One region of the Serratia sp. OS31 genome, then DNA from elsewhere that is predicted to be linked to it. Evidence: predicted binding sites of a transcription regulator. Region 1 holds the regulator's gene; each other region holds the start of a gene.

Region 1 (7,587 bases):
GATTGGCCATCAGATCGCGTCGGTAGAGTGGGTGCTGGGTGCGCAGCAGGCGGGCGATGCGGCTGAAGTGGTAGTAACAGAATTGGCCGACCGGGTTGTCCGGATGCTGCGCCGCCACTTTTTCCAGGGCGGCCAGTTCATTGTCCATATTGAAACGCTGAGAATGCTGATGATAGAGAATGTCATGCGCTACCGTGCGCAGCCGGTTGGCAATCACCTGTGCATTGCGGCGGATGATGGCCTCGGCCTGGCTCTGTTCTACCAGCTTTTGTACCTCTTCCGGCAGATGCAGGCTGACGGTGATGTGCTCCTGTAAATCCAGAGCGACCTGGAAGGTGCGTTGCAGACGCTTTTGCTCGAGATTGCTGGCATGGGGCAGAAAATTAAGTTGTTGATACAGCAAAGTGATCAGGTCCATGACCTTTTGCTGGCGCACCAGCAGTGGCGGTAACGCGGTCTGTGGATCGGTGTGCTGGGTTAACAGTGAATATTTGGCTTCGAAGTAGTCCGCCAGTTCCAGATAGAGCTGGTTGAGCGATTCGCGCATCGGTTGCTCTTTCCACAGCTTGAACCAGAACCAGGTAAACAGGCCGTACCAGGCGGTGCCCACGATATACAACAGGGGCGCGTGCCAAAGCGGCACCGTACCAGCCATGCTGAGAGAGAAGATGGCGGCAACCAGCGCGGCGGGCAGCAGGCGGGCATGCAGCGGGCTGATTTCACCGCTGACGCCAAGCAGCAGCGCCAGGCCCAGCATCAGTATCGGCAGCGGCAACTGCCAAAGTAGCGCCTGTTGCAGCAGCAGGCTGCTGAGCGCAAAGAGCGAACCGCCGACGATCAGGCGTTTGAAGAAGCGTTTGTGGGGCGTGTCCAGCCCGGCGATGTTGCAGCAGGCGGGAACCAGAGAAAACAGCAGGCCGTATTGCAGTTGGCCGATCAGCAGGCCAAGCAGAACCGGCAGGCACAGCACCAGCGTTTGCCGCAGTGCGTAATTGACTTCCGGATGGTAAATCAGTCGGCGCCACATGATAAATCGGGGCATAAAAAAACGGCGCGAATCATCGCGCCGTTTTTTCAGTGATTAACGGGTGCCGTAAACGACAATAGTTTTGCCGTGAGCGGAGATCAGGTTTTGATCTTCCAGCATTTTCAGGATACGACCCACGGTTTCACGAGAGCAACCGACGATCTGGCCAATTTCCTGACGGGTGATTTTAATCTGCATGCCATCCGGATGGGTCATGGCATCAGGCTGTTTCGCCAGGTTCAGCAGGGTTTGCGCGATGCGGCCCGTAACGTCCAGGAAGGCGAGGTTACCCACTTTCTCAGAGGTTATCTGCAGGCGGTTTGCCATCTGGGCAGACAGGCGCATCAGGATGTCCGGGTTAACCTGGATCAGCTGGCGGAATTTCTTGTAGGAAATTTCAGCCACTTCGCAGGCGGTCTTCGCCCTAACCCAGGCGCTACGCTCCTGACCTTCTTCAAACAATCCAAGCTCGCCGATGAAATCCCCCTGGTTAAGGTAGGACAGGATCATCTCTTTACCTTCTTCATCCTTAATCAGCACCGCAACGGAGCCTTTAACGATGTAGTAAAGCGTTTCGGCTTTTTCACCTTGGTGAATCAGCGTACTTTTGGATGGATATTTGTGGATATGGCAATGAGACAGGAACCATTCGAGAGTAGGGTCTGTTTGCGGTTTGCCGAGAACCATTCGCTGTTATCCTCTGTTGTTATCGCTGCCTTGTGTCACAGGGGTCAGAGTTCCCTGTAAAACGTGCTGTCGCCGTTGTTTTAATGGTGGCTATCAGCAGGTTTTGAGGCGTGTCATAAATATACGCTGTCGCTCTAGCATATTAACTTGCCGGGAGAGCTGCAAGCTACATTCTGTTAACATACCGGTAAAGGAGCCTTTCCCTGGGAGTTTCCCTGAAATCAGTGTCCCGGAAAGATTTATTGCGGCTCTGTTTGTAGCACAGAGTGAGGCGGGTGTCTTGTGTTGTCTCGCTTCAGCATGATTAGCATCAGGTTCCGTTGCCAGTTTCTATGCGAAAGCGTACTGTGATTTTAAGAAATTAACCGGAGTGACCAGCATGCAGGCAAGAGTTAAGTGGGTGGAAGGGTTGACGTTTCTGGGCGAATCCGCGTCTGGCCATCAGGTATTGATGGACGGCAACGCCGGCGATAAAGCACCCAGTCCGATGGAAATGGTGCTGATGTCAGTAGGGGGATGCAGTGCAATCGACGTGGTGTCGATCCTGCAAAAAGGACGTAATGACGTGCGTGATTGCGAGGTGAAGCTGACCTCTGAACGTCGCGAAGAAGCGCCACGGTTGTTTACCCACATCAATCTGCATTTTATCGTGAGCGGCAAAGATTTGAGCGACAAGATCGTGGAGCGTGCGGTAAACCTCTCGGCCGAGAAGTACTGTTCGGTTTCACTGATGCTGAGCAAAGCCGCCAGCGTGACCCACAGTTTTGAAATCCGCGACCTGGCGTAACGGATAAAGGGGCGCGGTTGTGCCGCGCCCTGTTGTCTACTCGATTTTTTTTCCTTCCAGCAGTCGCTGCACCAGCGGCGCCATGATCAGCTCCATCGCCAGCCCCATTTTGCCACCCGGTACCACCAGCGTATTGATATGCGAGATAAAAGATCCCTGCAGCATTGCCAGCAGATAAGGGAAGTCGATCTGGTCCAGCCCGCGGAAGTGGATCACCACAAAGCTCTCGTCCAGCGAAGGGATAGCCTTGGCGGCGAACGGGTTGGAGGTGTCTACCGTCGGCACCCGTTGGAAGTTGATATGGGTGCGTGAGAACTGCGGCGTGATGTAGTTGATGTAGTCTTCCATCGAACGAACCACCGAATCCATCACCGCTTCGCGGGAGTGGCCGCGTTCACCGGTATCGCGGATCAGCTTCTGGATCCATTCCAGGTTGACGATCGGCACCACGCCAACCAGCAGATCGACGTGTTTGGCCACGTCGATCTGTTCGGTCACGACGCCACCGTGCAATCCTTCGTAGAACAGCATGTCGGTGGGTGCCGGCAAAGCTTCCCAGGGGGTGAAGGTGCCGGGAACCTGATTATAGGGCACCGCTTCATCGTAGGTATGCAGATACTTGCGTGAGCGGCCGGTGCCGTTTTTGCCGTAGTCGAGAAAGCTTTGCTGCAGCAGGCCGAAGTCATTGGCTTCGGGGCCAAAATAGCTGATATGGCGGCCGAGATCGCGCGCTTTGCGGATCGCCGCGTCCATTTCCGGCCGGGTGTAGCGGTGGAAGCTGTCGCCTTCCAGCTCGGCGGCGCGGATGTTCAACTGCTGAAAGATTTTACGGAACGCCACGCTGGTGGTGGTGGTGCCGGCCCCGCTGGAGCCGGTCACTGCGATAACGGGATGTTTGGCGGACATGGTATAGGTCACTCCGTGTTAAATGCGCAGGCGTCAGATATCATTATTGGTCTGTTTGACGCCCTTTCGCCAAGGGCAAAATTCCGCGCGTTGGTTTGCAATACCGCATTGTTACCTGATTTTTTCCGTCAGTCATAGAACCGATCGCCACTAAATTTCTTCCTGCCCGGCGCGGAACTGGCCGCGCGGCATGATGTTGACGGTCTCATGCAGTTCTGACCAAACCAGCAACACCTCGCCGTTTTTCAACTGGCGGCGCACGTCTTCCACTTTCTGTTCCAGCGAACGTTCGTGCTCGCCGTAGTCGGTGCCTTCGCGTAGCACAAAGGACTCGATCAGGCTGTTCAGGGTCTCAGTTTCCAGTTCTTTCCAGGGGATAATCACTTGGCGGTGTCCAGATAAGGGGAAAGCCAGGATGGAATACGGTATTCCAGCCACATTTGGGGATGTTTCAAGGTGCCGCCGACAAAACCGACGTGGCCACCAAACTCGGTCAACTGATACTCAATGTTGTGCGGCAGCGTGGCGACTTCGGGGATCACTTCGTCGGTCATAAAGGGATCGTCTTTGGCATGGATGATCAATAACGGCGTCTGGATCGTCGGCAACAGCGGCAGGGCGCTGCAACGACGGTAATAATCGCTGGCATCGCTGAAGCCGTGGATGCGCGAAGTAATGGCATCGTCAAAGTCGCGGATCCGGCGCAACGCCTTGAGCTGCGGCAGTTTGAGCGGCAGGGTATCAGGATAGTGCAGCAGCTTGCGAGTGGCGTTTTGTTTTAACTGCCCGAGCAGATAGCGCTGATAAACGCGCGAGAAGCCTTGTTCCATACGCCACGAACAGGGCTCCAGCATCAGCGGCGCGGAGACCACGACCGCCGCCTGCAGCAGGCTTTCCGCCCGCTGCTGCGCCAGGTAGCAGGCCAGCATGTTACCGCCGAGCGAGACGCCGACCGCGGCGGTGGGCGTTTCACCGTAGGTCGCGCGCAGCCACTGCAGGAAGAAACGCGCATCTTCCGTTTCTCCGGAGTGATAGATGCGCTGCTTGCGGTTCGGCACGCCGCTGCAACCGCGAAAATGCATCACCACGCCAAGCCAGCCTTTTTCACGCCAGGCGTTGAGTTGACCATGAGCGTAGGGGCTGTAGAAGTTGCCTTCCAGCCCGTGGAACAGCACCACGCGCGGTTTGCCGGCAGCCAGAGTCGGATCTTCGCTCCAGGCGAGATCGACAAAGTCGCCGTCGGGCAATTCCAGCCGCTGCCAGTGCGGTTTGAGCTGCACGCGGCGGCGTACCAGCCGTGGTAGCAGCGTCTGCAGATGCGGATTACTGGCCCCGGTCAAAGGGCGAAAGGATTCATGCATAACCTGAGTAAAAATCTTATTGGCGGCTATTGTGGGATTAATAGTGCGCTGTTAGCTTCACTATCCTGAACTGACAATAATACTGCAAAAAATCACCCTGGGTGAGGAGCACCCGCCTCATGGAACCGAGTTTATTTCTTTCGATGTTAGGCTTCCTGTGGGTCGCCGCCATCACGCCAGGCCCTAATAATATGCTGCTGACCACCTCCGGCGCCAATTTTGGCTTTATGCGCTCGCTGCTGTTGATGATGGGCATCATGCTGGGCATGCAAAGCATTTTGCTGCTGGTGGCGTTCGGGGTCGGCAGCCTGATCCTGGTTTACCCTGCGCTGCACCTGGTGCTGAAAATCCTCGGCAGCCTGTACCTGTTATGGCTGGCGTGGAAAGTGGCCACGGCCGCCTATGAAAAGCTGGAGACCGACGTGGCACCGCCCAAACCGATACGCTTGTATCAGGGCTGGCTGTTGCAGTTCCTTAACCCCAAGGCCTGGCTGATGGCGCTGGGGGCGGTGGCCAGTTTTAGCCTGGCAGGCGACAGGTACAACACGTCGATTGTGGCGATCTCGCTGGGCATTTTGGTGGTGAATATCGTCGCCGGGGTGATTTGGCTCGGATTCGGCACGGTGATTGGTCGCCTGCTACGCAGCAAAAAGGCCTGGATCATCTTTAATGTGTCAATGGGGCTGCTGACGGCGGCCTGTGTGTTACTCATCTGGCATTAAGGAGTTGCAGATGGCAGAAAATTACTTCCACGTAGTGGCCTTCACCGGCGAAGGGCTTCGCGGCAATCCGGCCGGCGTATGCCTGTTGAAACAGCCGTTGTCGACCGCCGAGATGCAAGCGATCGCCAATGAACTGAACCTGCCTGAAACCAGTTTTGTCTGGGACGATGGCGATATGTCGGCCATCCGCTGGTTCACTCCCCAGCGCGAGGTGGATCTGTGCGGCCACGGTACGCTGGCGGCGGCGCACGTGATGCTCAGCGCGGTCAATCCGGCGTTGCAGGATATCCGTTTCCGTTCGGCCAGTGGTGATTTGTACGTTAAGCGCGACGCCGAAGATGGCGAACGCTTGATCCTGGATTTTCCGTCCCGACCGCCGCAAAAAATCGCGACGCCTGCCGGGCTGACAGAGCTGTTGGGCGTTGAACCGCAGGAAGTGTGGCAAGCCAATGCGCTGCTGGTGGTGCTGGAAAACGAAGCGCAGGTGCGGGCGCTGCAGCCGGCTATCCCGGCGTTAATTGCTTTAACTGGTCGCGCGGTGATCGCCAGCGCACCGGGCGAAACGGTGGATTTCGTTTCGCGCTATTTCACGCTGGACGGCGGTGAGGATCCGGTCACCGGCTCTGCACACTGCACGTTGATGCCTTACTGGAGCGCACGTCTCGGGCGTCATCAATTACACGCGCGGCAGATATCGGCGCGCGGCGGTGAGTTGTTCTGTGAACTGAAAGGCGACCGTACCCTGATAGGCGGCGATGCGCAGATTTTTTTGCGTGGCGAACTGAGCCTGTAATCAGGCCGAACCGCGTTCTACCAGCCGCCATTCGAGCACGTCATTGCGTGGCGGCTGTTGCGGATCCTTGATTTTTTCCAGCAGCAGCTGCACGCTGCGCACGCCGAATTGATGCATCGGCTGTTCGACGGTGGTCAGCGGCGGGGTGGTAATGGCGCCAAAAGGCACACCGTCAAAGCCCATCACTGCGACCTGTTCGGGGATGCGCAGCCCTTGTTGGTGCAAGCTGCTCATTGCCCCGCCGGCAATCACGTCCGAGATGGCAAAGACCGCATCCGGGCGTGGCTCCGCGTCCAGCAGGCGGTTCATCGCCAGCGCACCGGCGGCATATTCCAATCCTTCGACGTATTCCACCCGGCAATAGTCCAGTTTGGCTTCGGCCAGCGCCTGTCGATAACCCTGCTCCCGTTGCTGTGAATAGAGATAGCGCATGTCGCTGTTGATCAGCGCAATACGTTGCCGGCCCTGAGCGACCAAATAACGTACGCCTGCCATCGCCGCCTGATGATTGTCGATGGTCACCGAGGAAGCGCGGAACTCGGGATCGCCTTCACCGCATTGTACCCAGGGGAAATCGCCGATCATCGCGGTCAGGCCGGGCAGGCAACTGACGGCGTCCATGGTAATGACTCCGTCGACCACCTTGCCGCTCAGCAGGCTGAGGTAGGCGGATTCCCGCGTCGGATTGGATTCAGAGTTGCACAGCAAAATGTGGTAGCCGTGACGTTCAGCCTCCTCTTCGATACCGCGTACTACCAGCGAGCAGAAAGGGTTGGTGATACTGGAAACCAGCACCAGCAACATGCGGCTACGCGAAGTGCGCAACTGACGCGCCAGCAGGTTGGGCTGATAGTCGCAGGCGCGGATCGCGGCCAGTACCTTGTCGCGAGTGGCCGGTTTGACGATCTGCTGGCCGTTCAACACCCGTGAAACGGTCGCGGCGGAGACGCCGGCGAGTTTCGCCACCTTTTCGATCGACATGGTTTGCTGTTCCTTCTGCCCATTTGCCCCGAACAATATGCTCAAGCACGGAAAAATGTCTGCGCCTGACCTCAGGATTGTGATGTTGATTACAAATTCATCTTATCAGCCCCTCTTATCACATTAATCGGGTTGCCGAAAAAAAGAAATCGATTACATTTTGCTCATGGTGAAAATGAAATCGATTACATTTTACGATTTCGCGGTATTTCGCTGAACCCATAATCTGAAAAGAGGTGGCGGATGCAGGTGCAACTGAGGGTAGCGGAAAGCGGCGATCGCCCGGAAATCGCGCAGCTGATTCATCTGTCGACCAATGCCTG
Region 2 (7,587 bases), on a different contig from region 1:
ATTTAAATCAGCCATTTTTCCCTCCGAGGGGGAGAACAGGTACGGTTAATTAAATACTCTAACGTGTTAATGAAATGTTGAGTGAAATTGACTATGTTCTGCTTCTTCACTAATGTGAATAATCATATGTCGAAACTTACTTAAGGTTTTATGCAAGTAAAAAAGCGCGCATTGTTGGGCCAATTATCGGATATGGATCTGCGGTTGCTGCGGGTATTCAAGGCGGTGGTCGACTGTGGCGGCATGAGTGCCGCCGAGCTGGAGCTGAACATCAGCCTGTCGACCATCAGCAAGCACATCAAGGATCTGGAGCAGCGGCTGGGCCTGACGCTGTGCCACCGCGGGCGCGAGGGGTTTGCGGTTACTGACGAAGGGCTGCTGATTTATCAGGAAACCGTGAATCTGTTGGCGGCGACCGAGGCCTTTCGCCGTGGGGTGGATGATGTGCATCAACGCCTGGGTGGGCAGCTGCACGTGGCGATATTCGACCATACCGTCAGTAATCCTCAGGCGCATATCGGCCGGGCGATTGCTTTATTCAGCGAGCAGGCGCCGGATGTCTCTTTGCAAATGTATGTGGAGCCGATAAATACCATTGAACGCGGCGTGATTGACGGCCAATTTCAAATTGGCATTATTCCCATGCACCGCAGTGCGGAAAGTTTATCTTATAGTTCGTTATTTCATGAGAGGATGTTCTTATATTGTGGCGCGCAGCATGAATTATTTTCCGCTCATCATGAAATGCTGAATTGGGATCTGTTGCACAATTATGCCTTTGCCGGATTAGGCTACCATTCGCCGAATATGGAACTGAGCCTGCAGCAACATTTACATCGCAAGGCAACGGGGTTTGCCCAGGAGTCGATCGCGACCCTAATCCTTTCCGGCAAGTACGTCGGCTTTCTTCCCGACCACTATGCGGCGTTTTTTGTCGCGCAGAATATGATGCGCGCCATTAAACCGACGCTGTTCCGTTATCACTGCGAGTATTCCAGCGTGCTGCGGCGTTCGCCCGGCCCGCAGCGGGTGGTCAAGCTGTTCCACGAGTGCCTGCTGGCGGCTCATGGAACAGCTTAATGTTTACTGCTCTTTCTTCTTACCAAAAATCTTGATCAGTACGCCGACCAGGATGCCAATCGCGATGCCGGTGAAAATCCAGCTGATGATGCCCATGTCCAATCTCCCGCTATTACTTTGATCTAATTATATAATCATTCGATGCGGAATGCGCCTTCGATCATCAGTTGCCGCTGCGGCACGCTGTAGTCGATCAGCGAGTTCTTGCTGTTGGATTTTGCCAGCGTCACCGCCAGTTCGTCGGCGGAAATCGGCAGGTCATCCTGCCAGAAACTGGCGATGGCATTGCGGGTAATAAAGTCGATCAGGTAGCGTTCCGGGCTGCCATGCTGCTCGGGGAACAGACGGGCGGCAAGCTCAGCCATCAGCGCCCGCTGCTGCGGTTGTTCGCTTTTCGCCAGCAGTTCGAGGAACGGCAGCAGCAGGCGGCCGCAGACCTGGCCGTGGTGATAGTCGCGCAGGGCGCCAATCTCACCGGCGATGCCGTGGATCACTCCCAGCCCGGCGGCGCTCAGCGTCAGGCCGCCAAGATAGGAGGCTTGCATAATAGCTTCATGAGCCTCGGCGCTGCGGTTGAGCGCAGGCCAGGCCTGCAGGAAGTGGCGGATGCCGGTCAGCGACATCTCGCGCGTCATGGCGTTGGCGGTTTTGGACAGATAGGCCTCGAACAGGTGGGTAAAGGCGTCGATGGCGCAGTAGGCCAGCACCTTGTCCGGCGCACCCTGCAGCAGCTGTGGATCCAGGATGGCAGTCTGCGGCACAAAGTTGTTATGGCGCAGCGAGGCTTTCACCTTGCTCACCTGGGTGTCGGTGAGCACCGCATTCTGCGTGACTTCACTGCCGGTACCGGCGGTGGTCGGGATGGCGATCAGCGGCAAGGTTGCACCGCTGATTTTTGTGTCGCCGATCTTTTCCATATAGCGAAGGGTGGGCAACGGGTGCTCGACCAGCGCGGCGAAGGCCTTGGCTGCATCCAGTACGCTACCGCCGCCAATGGCTACCACGCGTCGCACCTTGCCGCGCCAGCGCGCGACCCAGGCATCTATCTCTTGCGGCGAAGCCTCGTGACTGACGATTTCGGTGCCGAGCAGCAGCGGCGTCAATCCGTCTGCCAGTGAGGAATACACCGCGCCATTGAGGAATGATCGGCAGCTAAACAGCAGCGTCGGCTGTGGTTCGGCGGTCAGTAGCGGGATCAGTTGGCTGATGCTGCCGTGGCCGAACCAGGTATGGCGGTTGGCAATGGTCAGGCTGATAGTCATGTTCTCTCCTTGGCACGCGAAAACCACAGCATAAGCCAGCCTCTGCGGCTGAACCACTGCTTTTCTCTGCCTGACGGGGATTCCGTTAATATATTAATCCAGCCTCGTTCGGCCCTGCCGCAATAATCTGGCGAAGGTGTGATTTGTTTAACATGTAAACGATTATGCGGTTGCATTTGGCGCTATTGAGTGTTTTCTATAACAAGCGGGCCACGGCTTAGCCGGAATCAAGTGATTGTTAATTTATTAATGATGGCGGGGCGAAGATGAATATTCAGGTGGAACGATTATCCGCAGTGATAGACGCAGTCGCAACCCAACGTTTCTATCCCAATCTGCTGGCCTGGCTGGAAGGGTTCTTCGCCTTTGATAACGCCATTGTTTACGCTTTTGAACGCGGCCAGGCACCGCGTTGCCTGATCAAAACCGAGCGTGAAAACAGTGACGCGGTCAATCAGCTCTACCAACAGGGCGCTTACCTGCAGGATCCGTTTTATCAGGCACTGAACGGCGGCGGTGGCGGCGAGGTGCTGACCCTGCGCCAACTGGCCCCCTGCGGTTTCTACCATACTGATTATTACCGCAATTTTTATCGCAAGACCGGCTGGCATGATGAGGCCGGAGTGCTGCTGCCCGTGACACCCGAACGCGGGCTGGGGGTGTTTTTCGGCTCGGCGCGCCAGTCGGTGGGCGTGCGTTATCCGCAGTTGGCTGAGTTACGCGATGCGTTGACGCTGCTCAAGAGCGTAGCGCGGCTGCATGGCGAAGTGATCGTCGCTCCGGCAGAGCCTGAAAGGGTGACGGATCGTGCGGTGCAGGCACGTTATCTGCTGACGCCTCGCGAGCGCGAAATAGTGGATCTGATCCTGGACGGCTGCGGTTCGCAGCAAATTGCCGATCGGCTGTTCATCAGTCTGGGAACGGTGAAAAACCACCGCAAGAACATCTACAGCAAGCTGGCGATCGGTTCGCAGGCCGAACTGTTCAATCTGCTGTTGGCCACCCCGCTGCGTCGCAGCGCCTGAGTGTTAATTATTTGTTGCGAATGTCCCTAAGGGGACATGGCGACGTCGCGCCGACCTCCTGATAATCCGATGTTATGGCATAGGGTCTTCGGGAGTGCGACAGTGAACAATAATATCGAATCGTTAACCTACTACGCGGCAACCAAAAAATACGATCTGCGCTTCCCGACGCTGGAAGAAGATCTGGACGTTGACGTGGTGATCATCGGCGGCGGTTTCTCCGGCATTAATACCGCGCTGGAGCTGGCTGAGCGGGGCATCTCCAATATCGCCATACTGGAAGGGCGTTATCTGGGTTACGGCGGCACCGGCCGCAACGGCGGGCAGGTGATGGCCGGCATCGGCCACGATCTGGAAAAAATCAAACGCCACGTCGGCCCCTCCGGGCTGGAAACCATCTTCAAAATCAGCAACCTCGGCGCCGGGATTATTCGCGAACGCATCAAGAAGTACGAGATTGATGCCGATTTCTGTTTTGGCTATGGCTACCTCGGCAGCAATGCACGCCAGGAGAAAACCCTGCGCAGCTGGCTGAAGGAATTCAAGGCGGTCTCGCCGGATGAAGAGATTGAACTCTACACCGGCGCAGAGGTGAAGCAGGTCGTGGGGTCAGACGCCTACACCTGCGCATTGAAACACATGGGCGGCGGCCACGTGCATTCGCTCAACCTGCTGTTAGGCGAGGCGAAGGCGCTCAGCGGCTACGGCGTAAAAATCTTCGAAAACAGCAGCGTGCTGGGCGTGGAATACGGTTCGCGCATCAAAGTGCGCACCGCCATGGGCTCAGTGCGTGCCAACAAGATGCTGTGGGCGTGCAACGGTTTTCTCAACGGCATGGAGCCGTTCATCTACAACAAAACCATCAATACCTACGCGTTCCAACTGGCTACCGAACCCTTGCCTGAAGAGCTGATCCGCCAGATCAGCCCGATCCGAGGTGCCTACAGCGATATCCGCCCGGTGATCGATTACTACCGGGTGACCAATGAAAACCGGCTGCTGTTTGGCAGCGCCACTCGCTTGATCGAATACATTCCCTCGGATCTTAAGGCCTGGAACCGCAACCTGATGCTCAAGGTGTTCCCGTACCTGCACGACGTGAAGATCGACCTGGCCTGGGGCGGGCCGCTGTGTTGCAGCGCCAACCTGTTCCCGCAGATCGGTACCTTGCCGCAGCATGACAACGTGTTTTATGTGCAGGGCTATTCCGGCTTTGGCGTAACGCCGAGTCATATCGTTTGCAAGGTGTTGGCAGAGGGCATGAGCGAGGGATCGGATCGATACGATCTGATGAGTTCAATCCCGCACGTCAATATCTTCGGTAAAGACAAGCTGCGACGGGTAATGACCACCGCCGGCAAGGTTTGGCACCAGACGTCCGGCTACTGGAAAGGCCGTCGCTAATTTTTATCACAGGAGAGAAACATGAAACCATTACTGCTTAAGCAACCGCTGCCTGAACTGTTGGACATTGGCAGCGTCAGCAACCTGGGCGCCACGGTGATCGACGGTGAGCCAAACGTCGGGGTGGCGAGCCTTTTCGGTGAGCCGACCGATAACCTGAACTGCGGTATTTTCAGCTGCACGCGCGGCACCTTTGTAATGGAGTATCCGTTCTCCGAACACGCCACGGTGTGGGAAGGTAGCGCGACGCTGACCGACGAAAAGACCGGTCAATCCGTGCAGTACCAGGCCGGGGACTCGTGGTTTGTCGAAAAAGGAACCCCGGTACGCTGGGAGATCACCTCGGATCGTTTTGTAAAACATTACCTGGCGATCGTAGAAGGCTGATCGTGAACTGGCCCCTCTCCGCCGGGAGAGGGGCATTCCGCTATCCCAGCACCCGATCGATAAAGTCGGTGATCCGCCTTAATATCTGATCCTTGTTGGTTTCGTTAAAACTCTCGTGCCGCCCGCCTGGATTGACCATCGCTTCGAAATCGCTGCCCTTGAGCAGATCGATCGCGGTTTGCGATTCCGCCATTAACATCAGCCTGTCGTCATCGCCATGTATCCACAGCGTAGGCAGCGTGCCGAAGCCCGGGCCGGCGTTGATTTTCGCCAGGATCTGCTGCATTGCCCGCAGCGTCGGGCGTTTGAACGGCCCATGCCATACCAGCGGATCGGCCTGATAGGCTTCCCCTACCGCCGGGTCACGCGACAGGGTAGCGGGATCGAGCGGCGTATCTGGGATCACCGGCAGATCAAGCAGATCGGAAATCAGGGTTCTTTCGCCAATCAAGGGGCCGGAAAGCACCAGCGCACGCACGTCATCGCCATAGCGTTGAACGTAGCGGGTGGCAATCATCCCGCCCATGGAATGGCCGATGACCACCAGGGGGACGCCAGGATGCAGCCGCTGAAAATGCTCCGTCACGCGGCGAACGTCGTCGACCACGGCGTCATAATCCTCAATCAATACGCGTTCACCCTGCGAAAGCCCATGGCCGAGATGATCGGGGCCGAACACCCGCGCACCCTGGGCTTCCAGCGTACGGGCTACGTACTGATAGCGCCCGAGATGCTCGCCGTAACCGTGCACCAGCAGCGCCAGAAAGCGCGGCCGGTCATGGCCCCAGTCATGCACGGCAATATCGCCATGGCCGCCTTTGATAAAGCTGATCTTCTGTTCAGACATCGTATTTTCTCATCGGAAGGGTCATATTCAGCGTAGCGGCAAAGCGGAGAATGGGTAGGGGCACTGCGTGCGGTGCCCCAGGATATTTAGCGAATAAAGTGCTGCGCCAACGCATCGATAGCCTGACGCTGGAACAGGTTGAAAGCGTCTCGCGGCTGCTGTTGGCGGATGAATGCCAGCAGCGGATCTTCGACCTCGGTGCGAATACCGCTCAGCTGCTCCATCACTGCCAGACCGCAGAAGGGCACGTAGGACTCGGCATAACCGCCCTCGTGCACCATCACCAGCTTTCCCTCACACAGGCGGTCGGCAGCGTCCTGCACCAGAGCCGTCATGCTGCGGAAACTGTCGCTGTGCAGCTGCATGCGCGCCAGCGGGTCGAGGGCATTGGCATCGTAGCCGCAGGCGACAATGATCAGCTCGGGTTTGAAGCGCTCCAGTGCCGGGATCACGATCTGCCGCATGGCATACAGATAGCCGTCGTCACCGGCACCTGCCAGCAGCGGAATATTGATGTTAAAGCCTTCTCCTGCCCCGGCACCGCGGTCCTGTTCACCGGAGTAGCCCGCCGGGAAGCAGCCGTCCTGATGCAGCGACAGCGTCAGCACGTCGTCACGTTGCCAGTAGATATGCTGCGTGCCGTTGCCGTGATGCACGTCCCAATCGAGCACCGCCACTTTGCCCAAACCGTATTTGGCCCTGGCACGCTCGATGGCGATGGGGATATTGGCCAGAAAGCAGAACCCCATCGACCGATCCGGCAGGCAATGGTGGCCCGGTGGGCGCGACAGCGCATAGGCGTTATCCAGTTCGCCCTGCAGCACCGCTTCGACCGCCGCGCAGGCCAGCCCGGCTGACAGTTTGGCTATCTCGTAGCTGCCCGGCCCCAAAGGGGCTTCCTCACCCAACATGCCCCCGCCGTTATCGCTTAGCTGTTTGAAACGTTGCAGGTAGTCGGCCGGATGAATGCGCAGCAGGTCTTCTTCCGTCGCCATGTTGGCACTCAGCAGCTGGAGCTGGCGCGACAGGCCGGACACGTCCATCAGGTTTTTCATCCGCCGTTTGGTTTCCGGCGATTCGGCATGGCCCGCCCCTGAGGGCGGTTGCACCCAGCCGCCGACCGGCAGCGTAGTGGCATGCAGGCCGGTGCTGTGCCAGAAACAGCGTTCATCAAACAAGAAACCGGTTTTTCTTTTCACCTTATTACTCCTGTTAAATGGCGCGTTGAACGCGCGGTGAAGCCAGCGAAATCAGCAGCAGCGACAGCAGCGCACTGCTCAGCGCCCCGACCAGCAGCCTGTCGAAACCGCCTGAAGACTCAATCCAGTAACCGGCCAGCGTTGGGCCGATCGCCATGCCGCCGCCAATCACCAGATTGATGTTGTTCATCAGCTTGCCGTTGTTATCCAGCCCGGCGACGCGGGCCAGGATAAACGGCAGCACAAAGGTCCAGGTAAACTTGAACAGCACCGCCGCCAGCGCAAAGCGCAGCAGCTGCGGCGTGTGGAACAGCAGCGCAATGCCGGCGATCAGCAAGCCGTAACTTAGCCAGATGAGCCCATTGCCGCTTCGCCTGGCGCTG
Region 3 (7,587 bases), on a different contig from region 1:
TGTTGCCAACTATCAGCCAATGCCGGTAGCGCGCATGTACAAATCGGCGGGAGCCGCTGCGGAAAGCGACGTGGCGCAAACCTACGAACAGCAGAGCATTCACTTTGACGATCAGGTTGATGTGGTGTTCGAGCTGCAGCGCAACGCGGCGCAGTAACTCAGGCCGTGTTCAGTAAAAAAGGTTCGCCGCGGCGAACCTTTTTCCCTTTTAATCCTGACGCAGAACCTGGCGACCGTGTTCCAGCAGGGCATCGGTCACTTTACGCATCATGCGGCTTTCCGGCGCGAAGCGGTGCCAGAACAGCATGCGGCGCTGGAACAGACCCGGAGTCAGATCGATAAGCTCGCCCGACTCCAACTCTCTCTCAATCTGCAGATGCGGGATCATACAGCAGGTGGTGCCCTGACGAGCCAACTGCACGAAGGCTTCCGATGAGTTCACGATATGGCAGGGAACGCTGCCCGGCGACAGATCAAAGTTCTGCTGCAGGAAAGCCTGGTGCATGTCATCGAGATGGTCGAACGCCACCGCCGGCGCTTTCAGCAGCGCAGAACGTGTGACGCCGTTCGGGAAGTAGCGCTCGGCAAAACCTTTCGAGGCGACAAACAGATAGTCCAGCGCGCCCAACCGGTCGACCAGGCAGCTCGGCAGCGGCTGCGGTTGGATACTCACTGCGCCTACCACTTCACCGCGCCGCAGGCGTTCCTGGGTACGGGTTTCGTCTTCCACCTGCAGGTTCAGGCGGATAGGGGAGTCCGTCAGCACCGGTTTTAACGCCGGCAGCAGCCAGGTGGCCAGGCTGTCGGCATTGACCGCCAGCGACAGCAGCAACGGCGTGTCGATACCGGTGTCGTTGCCCAGCCACTCTTCTTCCAGCAACTCGACCTGGTGCAGCAGCGCCAGCAATTTTTGGCCCTGCTCGGTCGGACGCGGCGGTACGGTGCGCACCAGCAGCGGTTGGCCGAACAGGTTTTCCAACTGCTTGATGCGCTGGGATACTGCCGATTGGGTGATGCAAAGCTTTTGCGCGGCGCGCTCAAAGCCGCGCTCACGGATCACCGCGTCCAGCGCTTGCAGCGTTCGATAGTCTGGGCGTTTCATCGGAAAGATATCCCTTACAGTAATAGATACAGGCACTATGCCACATCTGGGGTGTTTTACAGGTGGAAAATCACCGCGCGACTTTACCGCGACGCGCCTAAAAATGCGGCTTAGGGTGAAGAAGTGTGATCCTGCCTGAGTGAAAAATAGCGATTTACCCTATAATACGCACACGTTTTCGTACAGAGGCAATGGACATATTATGACGCAGGATGAACTGAAAAAAGCGGTTGGCTGGGCCGCGCTGGATTACGTAACCCCTGGCACCATCGTTGGGGTAGGTACCGGCTCCACCGCCGCCCACTTTATTGACGCGCTCGGCTCGATCAAGCACCAAATCGAAGGGGCGGTGTCCAGCTCCGACGCCTCCACCGCCAAGCTGAAAAGCCTCGGTATCCACGTGTTCGACAGCAATGAAGTGGATTCGCTGGATATTTATGTCGATGGCGCGGATGAAATCAACCGCCAGATGCAGATGATCAAAGGCGGCGGTGCCGCGTTGACACGCGAAAAAATCATTGCCGCCATCGCGCGCAAGTTTATCTGCATCGTCGATGCCAGTAAGCAGGTCGATGTGCTGGGCAAATTCCCGTTGCCGGTCGAAGTGATCCCGATGGCGCGTTCCTATGTGGCGCGTGAGTTGGTGAAGCTGGGCGGGCTGCCGGAGTACCGCCAGAATGTGCTGACTGATAACGGCAACGTGATCCTCGATGTGCACAACCTGAGCATCGTCGACGCCATCGCGCTGGAAAACAAAATCAACGGTATCGCCGGCGTGGTGACCGTGGGGCTGTTCGCCAACCGCGGCGCCGATGTGGCGTTGGTCGGCACGCCTGAAGGTGTGAAAGTCGTCGAATAACCGAATGTGTTAGCAGGGGCGTCGCCATGGCGCCCCTCTGGGATACGCTCTTGGATCCCAGCGAACCGCATAATTCACTGGCTAAAATATCTTTTCTTTAAAGCGCCAAATTTGGTGACATATGTCACATTGTCAGCGTTAGCTCCACAAAGCTTCTGTCTATTTCTTTCCCTTTGGCATTTTCTGCCAGAAACCGCCAACATCGCTGAGCCTTGTACTGACGGGCGGGCAATCGTTTGTATTGCCGCCCGCGTTATTTTTGTTATGTTGGATGCGTGCTGTTAACAACAGCCGCTTCTGAAGTCTGAACATAGGGTCGGGTAAATGGCAAAAGTATCATTGGAGAAAGACAGGATTAAATTCCTGTTGGTGGAAGGGGTTCATCAGAGCACGGTAGATAATCTGCTGGCAGCCGGATATACCAACATTGAATATCACAAAGGTGCGTTAGACACCGAAGCGCTTAAGGCATCCATCCGCGATGCTCACTTCGTCGGCATCCGATCGCGTACGCATCTGACCGAAGAAGTCTTCGCCGCTGCAGAAAAGCTGGTGGCGGTAGGGTGTTTCTGCATCGGCACTAACCAGGTTGATCTGAAGGCAGCGACCAAACGCGGCGTTCCGGTGTTTAACGCACCTTTCTCTAATACCCGATCCGTGGCCGAAATGGTGCTGGGCGAACTGCTGCTGATGCTGCGCGGCATTCCCTCCGCCAACGCCAAGGCGCACCGCGGCGAATGGCAAAAATTGGCCGTGGGCTCGTTTGAAGCGCGCGGCAAGAAGTTGGGGATTATCGGCTACGGCCATATCGGTACCCAACTGGGCATCCTGGCCGAAGGCCTGGGCATGAAAGTGTTCTTCTACGATATCGAGAACAAGCTGCCGTTGGGCAATGCCCAGCAGGTGCGCCACCTGTCCGACTTGCTCAATATGAGCGACGTGGTGACGCTGCACGTGCCGGAAACTCCGTCGACCAAAAACATGATGGGTGCAGAAGAACTGGCGCTGATGAAACCGGGCTCGATTCTGATCAACGCTTCGCGCGGCACCGTGGTGGATATTCCCGAGTTGTGCAAGGTATTGGCCAGCAAGCACTTGGCCGGCGCGGCGATCGACGTCTTCCCGGAAGAGCCTGCGACCAACAGCGAGCCATTCAACTCACCGCTTTGCGAGTTCGATAACGTGATCCTGACCCCGCACATTGGCGGCTCCACTCAGGAAGCGCAGGAGAATATCGGTGACGAAGTGGCCGGCAAGCTGGCGAAATACTCCGACAACGGCTCAACCCTGTCGGCGGTTAACTTCCCGGAAGTGTCCCTGCCGGCGCACGGGCCTAACGCCAGCCGCCTGCTGCACATCCATGAAAACCGCCCGGGTGTACTGACGCAGATTAACCAGATCTTCGCTGAAGAAGGGGTGAACATCGCCGCGCAGTACCTGCAAACCGGTCCGGAAATCGGCTATGTGGTGATCGACATTGAAGCGGAAACCGAGCGTGCCGATGCGGCATTGCAACGTATGAAGGCGATTGACGGCACTATCCGTGCTCGCTTGCTGTTCTGATTGAATGTGCTGTCACTGAAAAGGCCGGATTTATCCGGCCTTAGTCTGATGGCAAACACCCGAAAAACGTGGTTTTCGGATGTTTGGGGTAAATCAGAAGAAATAATCCTTTGTTTTCATTAGTCCCCAGATCAGAACTTTTAACCGCAAAGAACTTTGTCAGCAATCTGAGGCCGGATTTATCCGGCCTTTTGCTATTTAACGATCTGCCACACCCAATTTTTTGCGGGGGTGACAATCTCCGGCAGCGGAATATCCCAGTGTTCCACCGGCACCTGTTCGACCTGCTGGCAGTCATGGGCCAAGCCTATCGGATAAGGGCCGCGGTGCTGCCAATTTTGCAGGGTGCGATCGTAGAAGCCACCCCCCATCCCCAGGCGCTGGCCCGCGCTGTCAAAGGCCACTAACGGCGTCAGTACCACGTCGAGCGAACTCAATGGCAGCACCTGGCGCACGTCGAGTTGCGGCTCAAGAATATTGAAGCGGTTGTTCACCAGGAGTGTTTCAGGAGTGTAATGCAGGAACAGCAGATTACCGGGGCTGAACGGGTGCAGGACCGGAAGGTAAACCTGTTTACCTAGCTGCCACAGGCGCTCAATCAACGGGCGGGTATTCAATTCACCGTCGAAAGACAAAAATACCGCGATGTTCTGTGCCGCCAGGACGCGTGGATGTGCAGCAATGCGTTCGGCTATCTGCAGGGAGGATTGTTGTTGTTGTTCAGGCGTTAAGGCGCGTCTACGCTGACGGATTTGGCTTCGGATGTTTTGCCGCTGTTGGGCATTCTGGGCTTGAAAAGACATAGTCAGCACACATATCGCTGAGGAAGGGGGAATCTCCGAGATGCCGTCGCAGGCTGTAACCCTTGAACCCATGGTTCAAGGTGAACGTGCTGTCGCAATCTTAAGGCTTCTCGGCGGGCCGAGCATGCACACCGATCGCGGATCATCACATTCTGTTGGTACTAAATATCGGCTCAGGGGACTGGCCCGCTGGCGAACATCTCAGAGAAATTTTTTACTCATTGCCAAAACCTTGGGTTTCAGCAACTTAAGTTATTCGAATTGTGCATCCTGACGTTCAGAGATGCGACCCTGTTCAAGCAAAGCCTGTTCAATGGTCTGTTGCAGCATGCGAATGCGTTGTTCCATATTGGACGCATAATCACGGGTTTTCAACCGTTCTTGAGCAAGTTCATGACAAACGTTCAATGCTGCGATGAAAACGAGCTGCTCAGTATTTGTGACTCTAGTGCGAACTTTAAGATCTTGCAACCGTTCGTTAAGATCGACCGCGGCCATGTTCAACGCATCTTGTTGTTCTGGCGGGCAATTGACTCTTAAAGAGCGACCAAAAATTTGAATATCTACCGGTTGTGCAGACATGCCACCTTCCTGCCTAAATTTCGCGCCAGCCCCAGCTTGCCCTGACCGGGCCTACCAAAGCGGGCGCCACTATATATACCTCGGTACCAAGATACAACCCCTTTTTCAGTACCTGGTTGTAATCTACTGCGTCAGACATTACCAGTCAAAAAAGGGTTTCAAAATGCGTATTTAGCGTCATTTCGTCCCCTGCCGGCAGCGTGTGAGTTCTGACACATCACGATTATAACTAGCCACTGAGGTGTCGCGCTTATCTGGTACAGCGACGGACCTTGGTGGTAGCATAACACGAACTTATCCTGCCAACGATGACGAATGCGCATGTCTATACAGAATACATTTCCAAGTTACCAATCTTTGACCGTTGCCCTTAACCAGCAAGCGGTGGCGTTAACCGCAGCAGAAATGCACGGCCTGATCAGCGGCCTGCTGTGCGGTGGCAGCCGCGACGCCGGCTGGCAATCGCTGGTCTATGATCTGACCAATGAAGGCGTGGCCTTCCCGCAGGCGCTGAGCCTGCCATTGCAGCAACTTCATGAAATTACGCGTGAAACGCTGGAAGACGACGACTTCATGTTCCAACTGATGATGCCGGAAGGCGAAACCGTCAGCGTGTTTGACCGCGCCGATGCGCTGGCCGGTTGGGTGAATCATTTCCTGCTGGGGCTGGGCATGATGCAGCCGAAGCTGGCGCAGGTGAAAGACGAAGTGGGCGAGGCGATCGACGATCTGCGCAATATCGCTCAGCTCGGTTATGACGAAGACGAAGACCAGGAAGAGCTTGAGCACTCTCTGGAGGAAGTGGTGGAGTATGTGCGCGTGGCGGCCATTTTGTGCCACACCGAATTTACCCGCCATAAGCCGACGGCGCCGGAAAATGCCAAACCGACCTTGCACTAAATACCCGATTTCACGCCCTTAGCGGCCGTGAGCACAGGCAGATTGATTTCAGGAGAAGGTGATGACTCAGCAGGAATTCAACGGTCGCCGTCAGGCGCTGTTGGCGAAAATGGCTCCGGCCAGCGCGGCAATTATTTTCTCTGCGCCGGAAGCTACGCGCAGTGCAGATACCGAATATCCCTACCGTCAGAACAGCGATTTCTGGTACCTGACCGGCTTCAACGAACCGGGTTCGGTGTTGATTCTGGTCAAGAGCGACGAAACGCACAACCACAGCGTGCTGTTCAACCGGGTGCGCGACCTGACGGCGGAAATCTGGTTTGGCCGTCGCCTGGGGCAGGAAGCCGCTCCGGCGAAGCTGGGCGTGGACCGCGCGCTGCCGTTCGATGAAATCAACGATCAATTACCCCTGCTGCTCAATGGCCTGGACGTGGTTTATCACGGGCAGGGCCAATACGACTACGCCGATAAAATCCTGTTCGACGCTCTGGACAAGCTGCGCAAGGGCTTCCGCCAGAATCTTCAGGCACCGGCGACTCTGACCGATTGGCGTCCGTGGCTACATGAAATGCGCCTGTTCAAATCGTCTGAAGAGTTGGCGATCATGCGCCGCGCCGGTGAAATCAGCGCGCTGGCCCATACCCGCGCGATGCAGAAATGCCGCCCCGGCATGTTCGAATACCAGCTTGAAGCGGAAATTCATCACGAATTTACCCGCTTTGGCGCTCGTTATCCGTCTTACAACACCATTGTCGGCGGCGGTGACAACGCCTGCATTCTGCACTACACCGAAAATGAAAGTGAATTGCGCGATGGCGATCTGGTACTGGTCGATGCCGGCTGTGAGTATAAAGGCTACGCGGGCGACATCACCCGGACCTTCCCGGTCAACGGCAAGTTCAGCCGGCCACAGCGCGCGGTGTATGACATTGTGCTGGCATCGCTGACGCGTGCCCTGGAGCTGTTCAAACCGGGCACCAGTATCCGTGAGGTCAATGATGAGGTGGTGCGCATCATGATCACCGGGCTGGTGGAGCTGGGGGTCCTGAAGGGTGAAGTGGAGCAACTGATTGCCGAACAGGCCCATCGTCAGTTCTACATGCATGGACTTGGCCACTGGCTGGGGCTGGATGTGCACGACGTGGGGCATTACGGCACGCCAAACCGCGACCGCACGCTGGAGCCGGGCATGGTGTTTACCGTCGAGCCTGGGCTGTACATCGCGCCGGATGCCGACGTGCCGGAAGAGTACCGCGGCATGGGTATTCGTATTGAAGATGATATTGTGATCACTGCCAACGGTAATGAAAACCTGACCGCCAGCGTAGTGAAAGACGCTGACGCCATCGAAGCCCTGATGGCGGCGGCAAGGTAACGGCATGAGCGTAATTATTGTTGGCGGCGGCATGGCGGGCGCGACCTTGGCGCTGGCCATTTCATCGCTCACTCAGGGAAGAATGGCGGTTGATCTGGTCGAAGCCACCCGACCGGACGATCGTAGCCATCCGGGGTTTGACGCCCGCGCCATTGCCTTGGCGCAGGGCACTTGCCAACAGCTGACGCGTATCGGCGTTTGGCCGGCGTTGCGAGATTGCGCGACGGCCATTACCCAGGTACACGTCAGCGATCGAGGTCACGCGGGTTTCGTTAATCTGTACGCGCAAGATTATCAGGTTGACGCGCTCGGGCAGGTGATTGAACTGCATGACGCCGGCCAACGGTTGTTCGCGCTGCTGGCCAAGGCACCCGGCGTCACGCTGCATTGCCCGGCCAGAGTG

What was found. The regulator CRP, encoded in region 1, controls carbon source genes, mostly activating them, when cyclic AMP is high. The targets are predictions, from matches to a motif close to ATGTGANNNNNNTCACAT.
Region 2: a site for CRP is predicted at 2,479-2,496, ahead of H5P17_RS00715 (iron-containing alcohol dehydrogenase). Genes of this name have one in related genera too.
Region 3: a site for CRP is predicted at 2,074-2,091, ahead of serA (phosphoglycerate dehydrogenase). Genes of this name have one in related genera too.

What each region holds. Positions count from the first base shown of each region.
Region 1 covers NZ_JACJFQ010000038.1:13,296-20,882, forward strand. The annotation lists gene H5P17_RS22975 (YccS/YhfK family putative transporter) at 1-1,027, opposite strand, end outside; gene crp (cAMP-activated global transcriptional regulator CRP) at 1,082-1,714, opposite strand; gene H5P17_RS22985 (OsmC family protein) at 2,094-2,501, shown strand; gene H5P17_RS22990 (phosphoribulokinase) at 2,538-3,407, opposite strand; gene H5P17_RS22995 (YheU family protein) at 3,558-3,791, opposite strand; gene H5P17_RS23000 (hydrolase) at 3,788-4,768, opposite strand; gene H5P17_RS23005 (LysE family translocator) at 4,888-5,490, shown strand; gene H5P17_RS23010 (PhzF family phenazine biosynthesis protein) at 5,501-6,283, shown strand; gene H5P17_RS23015 (LacI family DNA-binding transcriptional regulator) at 6,284-7,264, opposite strand; gene H5P17_RS23020 (GNAT family N-acetyltransferase) at 7,508-7,587, shown strand, end outside.
Region 2 covers NZ_JACJFQ010000001.1:146,446-154,032, reverse strand. The annotation lists gene H5P17_RS00725 (aspartate aminotransferase family protein) at 1-15, opposite strand, end outside; gene H5P17_RS00720 (LysR family transcriptional regulator) at 151-1,080, shown strand; gene H5P17_RS00715 (iron-containing alcohol dehydrogenase) at 1,215-2,342, opposite strand; gene H5P17_RS00710 (response regulator transcription factor) at 2,609-3,367, shown strand; gene H5P17_RS00705 (FAD-binding oxidoreductase) at 3,470-4,771, shown strand; gene H5P17_RS00700 (cupin domain-containing protein) at 4,793-5,158, shown strand; gene H5P17_RS00695 (alpha/beta hydrolase) at 5,199-6,005, opposite strand; gene H5P17_RS00690 (class II histone deacetylase) at 6,092-7,204, opposite strand; gene H5P17_RS00685 (MFS transporter) at 7,218-7,587, opposite strand, start outside.
Region 3 covers NZ_JACJFQ010000012.1:115,992-123,578, reverse strand. The annotation lists gene H5P17_RS12585 (oxidative stress defense protein) at 1-157, shown strand, start outside; gene H5P17_RS12580 (LysR family transcriptional regulator ArgP) at 209-1,102, opposite strand; gene rpiA (ribose-5-phosphate isomerase RpiA) at 1,305-1,961, shown strand; gene serA (phosphoglycerate dehydrogenase) at 2,286-3,524, shown strand; gene H5P17_RS12565 (5-formyltetrahydrofolate cyclo-ligase) at 3,719-4,327, opposite strand; RNA gene ssrS (6S RNA) at 4,356-4,538, opposite strand; gene zapA (cell division protein ZapA) at 4,580-4,909, opposite strand; gene H5P17_RS12550 (YecA family protein) at 5,231-5,809, shown strand; gene pepP (Xaa-Pro aminopeptidase) at 5,871-7,184, shown strand; gene ubiH (2-octaprenyl-6-methoxyphenyl hydroxylase) at 7,189-7,587, shown strand, end outside.